2 regions of the Allobosea sp. 05T422_2 genome follow, and region 1 is predicted to be linked to the other one. Evidence: predicted binding sites of a transcription regulator. Region 1 holds the regulator's gene; the other holds the start of a gene.
The links. Region 1 encodes LexA, which represses DNA repair genes until DNA is damaged. Its sites were predicted from a motif close to TGTTCNNNNTGTGTTCNG; they were not measured.
Positions count from the first base shown of each region.

Region 2: a site for LexA is predicted at 2,239-2,256, ahead of AC1DJT_RS15385 (ATP-dependent helicase). Genes of this name have one in related genera too.

Region 1 is NZ_JBFTLD010000209.1:5,488-9,697, reverse strand. It holds gene moaC (cyclic pyranopterin monophosphate synthase MoaC) at 1-164, shown strand, start outside; gene AC1DJT_RS26855 (molybdopterin molybdotransferase MoeA) at 161-1,372, shown strand; gene lexA (transcriptional repressor LexA) at 1,454-2,158, shown strand; gene AC1DJT_RS26845 (ComEC/Rec2 family competence protein) at 2,152-4,210, opposite strand, start outside.
Region 2 is NZ_JBFTLD010000077.1:1,036-5,245, reverse strand. It holds gene msrB (peptide-methionine (R)-S-oxide reductase MsrB) at 1-441, shown strand; gene AC1DJT_RS15390 (acyl-CoA dehydrogenase family protein) at 498-2,153, opposite strand; gene AC1DJT_RS15385 (ATP-dependent helicase) at 2,272-4,210, shown strand, end outside.

The DNA.
Region 1 (4,210 bases):
CCGGCGTCGAGATGGAGGCGTTGACCGCTGTCGGCGTCGCCTGCCTCACAGTTTACGACATGGTCAAGGCGGTCGACCGGGCGATGCGGATCGAAGGCATCAGGCTCGTCCACAAGTCAGGTGGAAAATCCGGCACTTTCGATCTCCCGGAAACTGCGCGATGAGCCTCACGCCCGTCCCCGTCGCCCTGAAGGCGCTGATCGACAGCGTTCCGGCACCGACACCATCAGAAACCCTGCCACTCGCACATTGCGTAGGGCGCGTGCTCGCCGCCGACCTGCAGGCGCTTCGGACCCAGCCCCCCTTTGCCAACTCCGCAATGGACGGATACGCCGTTCGCGCAGATGATATTGCGCCGGCAAATGAATTGCGTGTCATCGGCGAATCGGCTGCCGGTCGTTCCTTCTCAGGGATGGTCCGCTCCAATGAGGCTGTTCGCATCTTCACCGGTGCTCCGATTCCGGAGGGCGCCGATACGATCCTGATTCAGGAGAATGCGGACGGCGTCGGCACTGCGACGATCCGCGTGCGCGAGGGCGCCGAGCGCGGCAAGTTCGTTCGTCAGGCAGGATTGGACTTCTGCGAGGGCGAGGTGTTGCTTCTCGCCGGCAGCCGGCTCGACAGTGCGAGCCTCGGCCTCGCGGCAGCCATGGGCCACCCCATGCTCACGGTGCGTCGCAAGCCACTGGTCGCGATCCTCGCGACCGGCGACGAACTGGTCCAGCCCGGCGAGCCGGTTGGACCCGACCAGATCGTCGCGTCCAACAGTTTTGCGCTCGCCGCGCTGGTCGAGCAGGCCGGCGGCACGGCGCTCGATCTCGGGATTGCCCGCGATGATCATGCCGATCTCGCCGACAAGATTGGCCAGGCACGGAAGGCCGATGCCGATGTGCTGATCACCCTCGGAGGAGCCTCGGTAGGTGAGCACGATCTCGTCCAGGCAGCGTTGATCGGTCAAGGCATGGCGCYCGGCTTCTGGAAGATCGCCATGCGGCCGGGCAAGCCGATGATGATGGGCCGCCTCGGCCGCATGGTCGCGCTCGGCCTACCCGGAAACCCCGTCTCGTCCATCGTCTGCGGGCATCTCTTCGTCGTGCCCCTGCTCAGGACCCTCCTGGGCGTACCGGAACCGGAGCGCGATCTGAGTGAGCCTGCAATCGTCGGAAGAAATTTGCCGGCAAATGATGAGCGGCGGGACTATATGAGGTCGGAACTGACGCTCACTCCGGAAGGATGGCTGGCAACGCCCTTCGCCAAGCAGGATTCATCGATGCTGGCCACTCTTGCCCGCGMCGACGCGCTACTCATTCGCGAATCGTTTGCTGCGCCGGCAAACAAAGGCGACAACTGCCGGATCATCCGCCTACGCTGAGCGCGCTTGCGGAACACAACGCGAACCTGTATGGTGTTCGTGCTTTGTTTCGATTCCATACAAAGAGCGCCGGCGGGAACCATGCTGACACGCAAACAGTTCGAACTGCTTCGTTTCATCCAGGAACGCCTGCGCGAGACAGGGGTGCCCCCCTCCTTCGACGAGATGAAGGACGCGCTCGATCTGCGCTCCAAGTCCGGTATCCATCGCCTGATCATGGCGCTGGAGGAGCGCGGGTTCATTCGCCGCCTTCCCAATCGAGCCCGAGCGCTGGAGATCATAAAGCTGCCCGAAGGGGCCGGCGGCCCTCAGGCGACGCGCGGACGGTTCAGCCCCTCCGTCGTCCAAGGGGGGCTTGGCAAGGTCCGGCCGATCGCACCGCCCCCGGACGAAGATGTGCGCTCCACGGTTGCGATTCCGGTCATGGGGCGGATTGCCGCCGGTACACCGATTTCCGCCATCCAGAGCCGCAGCCATACCGTGGCACTGCCTGYCGACATGCTTGGCCCCGGTGAACATTTTGCCCTCGAGGTTCGCGGCGACTCGATGGTGGAAGCCGGCATTCTCGACGGCGATACGGTGGTGATCAAGCGTCAGGACACGGCCAATACCGGGGATATCGTCGTGGCTCTGATCGATGACGAGGAAGCAACGCTGAAGCGACTGCGCAAGCGCGGCTCCTCGATCGCGCTCGAGGCTGCCAATCCCGCCTATGAGACAAGGGTGCTGGGACCGGACCGCGTCAAGATTCAGGGCCGCCTGGTCAACCTGATGCGGCGCTACTGAAGCGGCTCGTGTTCTTCGACAGCCGCCAGCGGCAAAGCCGGCGTGCTTGCAGGCCGCTCCCGCTTGCGGCTCCAGGGACGATCGACACCATCCTGCTCTGATAGATGGGCGCGCCAGCCGCCCTTGTTGCCGACAAGGGCGGTCGCGCCATCGCGCGACAATGCCCTGCGGTCGATCAGTCGTGCTGCGCACGGAGCGTTCCACGGAATCGGCGTGATGACGAGATCGGCGCGCCGACAGTCCTCGACGATGGCCAGGCGATCACGTGCAAAGGCAACGCTTCGTCCATCCTTGCTGCGGACGACACAACCCAACGTGTCGCAGGTCGCGCCTTCCCGCAGGCTGTTGTCGTCAGTCCGGCGATTATCGCCATCTGCGTTCAGCCATTGCTGCAGCACGAAGCGGCTCGGTTGCCCCGCCAGGATCATGCGACCATCGCCCCCGCGGACCAGGATCCCGGAACCATCGCGTTCGATCAGGATGTCGGGCCTGTCGGGCTTCGCTGCCACGAGCAGTCCCGCGATCAGGGGGGCGACGGCCAGGAAGCGCAGCGGTGTCGTCCAGAGCGTGATCCAGAGAAGCGCGGCGGCAAAGCATGCGAGCGCCGCGGCCCCGAATGCAGGAATGATCACCGCGGAGTGGTCGAATCCCGCAACCCAGCGCGCGGATTGCAGCACATAGTCCGAAGCGACTCCCATGAGCGCCCAAGCCGGCCAATCCAGGCCGAAGGGATAGGCGAGCACGCCGAAGACAGCGGCAGGCATGACGATCAGGGAAACGAAGGGCAAGGCGAGCGCATTGCCGAGCAGACCGAAGGGGTTGAAGGTCTGGAAGTGATAGGCACCGAACGGTGCGGTTGCGACCGTCGCCAGCACGGTCGTGACCGTGAGCCCGACCACCGCGATCCAGATCGGCCGTAGCGGCCAAGGCAGGTTCGCCGGCGCCTCGGAGTGGCCGCGATCCTCCCAGCGCTCGGCAAAGGCGATCAGCGCCGCGACAGCGCCAAAGGACATCTGGAAGCTTGGACCAAGCAGCGCGTCAGGCTCGCGCAGCAGAACGATCATCGCAGCGAGAGCCAGATTGCGCATGCTGAGCGCCGGGCGATCGACGAGAATCGCACCGAGCATGACCAATGTCATGATCAGCGAGCGCACCGTCGCGACCTCGGCTCCCGAGAAGATGCAATAAGCCGTGGCGCCGAGCATCGCGGCCAGGGCGGCGAGTTTCTTTATGGGCCAGCGCAATGCCAGCGTTTGCGATAGCGCCAGCAGGCCACGGACCAGGCCGAAGATCGTGGCGGAGGCCAGCACCATGTGAAGGCCCGAGATCGAGATGATATGATAGATTCCGGCCGCGCGGAGGTCGATATTGGTCGCCTCCGTGATGAGGCCGCGCTTGCCAGTAACCAGCGACGCCGCCATCGCGCCAGCCTGCCCTCCCCCGATCCCGGCGATGCGCTCCGTCAGGGCATTGCGCGCCCGGTCGACCGTCGCGGGTATCTGAAGCTCGAGCGGTGGCTGCAAGGGTGGTGGGGCGAGCGTGATCTTTCCGGGGATGGTCCCGACTGCACCAAGCCCTCGGAAGAAGGCGTCGCGCCCGAAGTCGTAGCCACCTGGTCGCACTGGACCGGGCGGCGGCAGGAGGCGCGCGACGGCAGCGATGTGATCGCCCGGCGAAACCGAACCACCTTTGACGTTGACCCGAACCCGCCGTGGCAGGCGTTCAGGCTCCACCCCGGCAATGCTGGTCACCAGGATCACGAGGCGCGCGCCGGCGTCGCGCGCCTCGACCGATTCGACAAAGCCGGTGAGTTGTCCCACGCGCATTCGATCGAGCATCGGTGCTGCGATTGTCGCCGTGCGCCAGGCCGCGGCACCAAAGCCGGCGAAGATGGCAGCAAGGCCGACGCAAGCGAGCATGACCGGGCGTCGGGCGCGCGACAGCGCTGCCATCGCAGCGGAGACGCCAAAGCCGGAGAGCGGGACCCAGAAGGATGGCTCGCGATCAGCCGCGAAATAGAGCAGAATGCCGGCTCCCATCAGCACCGGCAGC
Region 2 (4,210 bases), on a different contig from region 1:
ATGGGACTGTCCGGACTGTTCGGCGGCAAGGTCAGGGAAGCCGGTGAGTTCGAATTCCAGTTGACCGACGAGGAGTGGCGCCGCCGCCTGACCCCGGAGCAGTACCACGTGCTGCGCGGGCATGGCACCGAGCGCGCCGGCTCCTGCGCCTTGAATTTCGAGAAGCGCGCCGGGCGGTTMACCTGCGCCGGTTGCGGCAACCCCTTGTTCCAGTCCGGCAAGAAATTCGAGAGCGGCACGGGCTGGCCGAGCTTCGACCAGCCACTGGAGGGTGCGGTCGGTATCAGCGAGGACAATAGCTACATGATGCAGCGCACCGAGGTGCATTGCGCCCGCTGCGGCGGCCATCTCGGCCATGTCTTCCCTGACGGCCCGCCACCGACCGGACTGCGCTACTGCATCAATGGCGTGGCGATGGATTTCGCTCCGGCCGAGGCCTGAGCCAGTCGGCCGGCCGCGCTCCCCTTCGGGAGGGCGGCCGCGCAAACGCGTGAGTGCTATTCCACCGCCGGGACGGCCCGATGCGCCAGCGCGGCAGCATCCACGGACGCCGGCAGATCGCCGAAATGGCCCGACCAGCGCCCCTCGAGCCGCGTCGCGATGAAGGCGTCTGCGACCATGTGAGGTGCGTGGCGCAGCAGCAACGAGGCCTGCAGCGCCAGCGCCAGCCGCTCGACCAGCCGCCGCGCCTGTCCTTCGCTTCGCACCAAAGTGGGTATCTCCGACTCCAGCGCGCTCAAATGCGCATCAAAGCGATTGTCGGCGCCGGCCGCGCGTCGCATCTCCTCGATCAGCGCCACGAGAGAGCCCGGCTCTCGCTCCAGCGAGCGCAGCACATCGAGACAAATGACGTTGCCCGAGCCCTCCCAGACGCTGTTGAGCGGCGCCTCCCGATAGAGCCGGGCCATGGGGTTTTCCTCGATAAAGCCGTTGCCGCCATGGCATTCCAGCGCCTCGACCACCACCGCCGGCGCGCGCTTCGAGACCCAGTATTTCGCAATCGGCGCGCCGATCCGCGCCAGCAACCGGTCGCTCTCGCTCGTTTCCTGACGGTCGAGCGCCGCAAACAGCCGAAAGGCGAGCCAGGCTGCAGCCTCGGCCTCGATCGCAAGATCGGCCAGCACGTTCTGCATGATCGGCTGATCGATCAGCCCGCGCTGGAAGGCGCGCCGATGGGCCGCGTGATGCGCCGCCAGCGAAACGGCGAGCCGCATCTGCCCGGCCGACGCCGCCGCAATGTCCAGCCGGGAGCCCTGGTTCATCGCCAGGCCGGTGCGCAGGCCCCGGCCTGGCTCGCCGATCATCTGGCCGATCGCACCGCGGAATTCGACCTCGGACGAGGCATTCGAGCGATTGCCGCATTTGTCCTTGAGCCGCTGGATCGCCACGCCGTTGCGCGAGCCGTCCGGCAGCCAGCCCGGCACGACGAAGCAGGAAATGCCCTCGGCGGTTCGGGCCAAGGTCAGGAACAGGTCGGAATGCGGCACCGAGAAGAACCACTTGTGCCCGGTCAGGGACCATGTCCCGTCGCCATTGTCCTCGGCGATGGTCTGGGTCTGGCGCAGGTCAGAGCCTCCCTGCTTCTCGGTCATTGCCGTGCCGACGGTCGCCCCTGTCTTGGCGGAGGCGGTCGTCTGGCGGCGGTCATAGCGGTTGGAGCTGACCAGGGCGCCCCACTTGCTCCAGAGGTCGGGTTCCTGCCTCAGGACCGGGATCGCGGCATAGGTCATGCTGATCGGGCAGCAGATGCCGCTTTCGCCCTGACTCCAGAGATAGGAGAGCGCAGCACGCGCCACCTGTGCGCCCGGGCCCGGCCTGTTCCATGCGAGCGAATGGGTCTCCTGCTCGATCGCAAGCCCCATCAATTCGTGCCAGGCCGGATGGAACTCGATCTGGTCGATGCGGTTGCCGAACCGGTCATGCGTCCTGAGTTCGGGCGGGAACCTGTTCGCCAGTCGCGCCAGGTCCTGCACCTGCGCCGAGCCGACAATGCGCCCTGCCGCGTGCAGGCGCTCCGAGGMCCAGCCTGCATCGAAGGCGGTGGCCGCCGCCTGCAACACGGGATCAGCCGCGAAGGCGTCGTAATCGCACAGTATGGGAACCTGGTTCGTCACTTCATGGGTGGAATGGCGGGAGGCGATATCCACATTCATCGCGGCGCGTCCTGACGATCGGGCGAGCATTCAACGCCCAACAGCCTTATCCAGCAATCTGCGGCGCGACAGCCTATATTGCCTCTGGAACGAATCACGATCAAAGCGACCTGAAGCCTTGTCCGATCACACCACGTCCGCCCCTCTGCCCCGCCCCGGCGGCCTCGCCGCCCGCGCCGCCGCACAGCCGGCGGCAGGCTATCTGGCAGGCCTCAACCCGGAGCAGCGGCAAGCGGTCGAGGCCACGGATGGCCCTGTTCTGGTCCTGGCAGGCGCCGGCACCGGCAAGACCCGTGTGCTGACCACGCGCATCGCCCATCTGATCGCCACCAACCGCGCCTATCCGTCCCAGATCCTCTCGGTGACCTTCACCAACAAGGCAGCGCGCGAGATGAAGGAGCGCATCGCAAGCCTCGTCGGCCCCGTGGCCGAAGGCATGCCCTGGCTCGGCACCTTCCACTCGATCTCGGCCAAGATCCTGCGCCGCCATGCCGAGCTCCTCGATCTGCGCTCGGACTTCACCATTCTCGATACCGACGACCAGATTCGCCTTATGAAGCAGGTCATCACGGCCGCCGGGATCGACGAGAAGCGCTGGCCCGGCCGCATGCTGGCGGGCTTCATCGACAGCTGGAAGAACCGCGGGCTTGCCCCCAAGGACGTGCCGCCGGGTGAAGCCGGCGTCTTCGCCGGAGGCAAGGGCGGCGCCCTTTATGCCGCCTATCAGGAGCGGCTGAAGACGCTGAACGCAGTCGATTTCGGCGATCTGCTGCTGCACTGCCTGACGCTGTTCCGGGAGCATGCCGATGTGCTCGCGACCTATCATGAGCGCTTCCGCTACATCCTGGTCGACGAATATCAGGACACCAACACCGCCCAGTATCTCTGGCTGCGCCTGCTGGCGCAGGGCCGGCGCAACATCGCCTGCGTCGGCGACGACGACCAGTCGATCTATGGCTGGCGCGGCGCCGAGGTCGACAACATCCTGCGCTTCGAGCACGATTTTCCCGGCGCGGTCGTGGTCAGGCTGGAACGGAACTACCGCTCGACCGGGCATATCCTCGCCACCGCCTCAAAACTGATTGCCCGCAACGAAGGCCGGCTCGGCAAGACATTGCGCACTGAGGACGAAGCCGGGGAGAAGGTCACGATCACCGGCGCCTGGGACAGCCAGGAGGAAGCCCGCCTGATCAGCGACGAGATCGAGGCGATGCAGAGCAAGGGCGAAAACCTTGCCGAGGTCGCCATCCTCGTCCGCATCTCCGCCCAGATGCGCGAGATCGAGGAGCGCTTCGTCCATGTCGGCGTGCCCTATCGCGTCATCGGCGGCCCACGCTTCTATGAGCGGGCCGAAATCCGCGACGCCATGGCCTATCTGCGCTGCGTGGTGAGCCAGACCGATGATCTCGCCTTCGAGCGCATCGTCAATGTGCCGAAGCGCGGGCTGGGCGACGCGACGGTCCAGCTTCTGCACAACCACGCCCGGGCAACCGGCCTGTCGCTGCTGCAATCGGCCCGTGCCGTGGTCGAGACCGAGGAACTGAAGCCGAAGGCCCGCACCGCGCTGCGCGAACTGGTCGAGGCCTTTGCCCGCTGGTCGACCAAGGCCGAACACATGAAGCAGGGCGAGCTTGCCGAGCAGGTGCTGGAGGAATCCGGCTATACCGAGATGTGGCAGAAGGATCGCTCGGCCGATGCCGCCGGCCGCCTCGAGAACCTCAAGGAACTGGTGCGCTCTCTGGACGAGTTCCCAGACCTGCCGGCCTTCCTTGAGCACGTCTCGCTGGTGATGGATGCCGATGGTGGCGAGGCCGGGGCGCGCGTCAGCATCATGACACTGCACGCGGCCAAGGGGCTCGAATTCGATACTGTCTTCCTGCCCGGCTGGGAGGAAGGCCTGTTCCCGAACCAGCGCGCGCTCGACGAAAGCGGCCGCGCCGGGCTGGAAGAAGAGCGCCGCCTCGCCCATGTCGGCCTGACCCGGGCCCGCAAGCGCCTGAAGCTCCTCTTCGCCTCGAACCGTCGGATTCACGGCCTCTGGCAATCGAGCCTGCCGA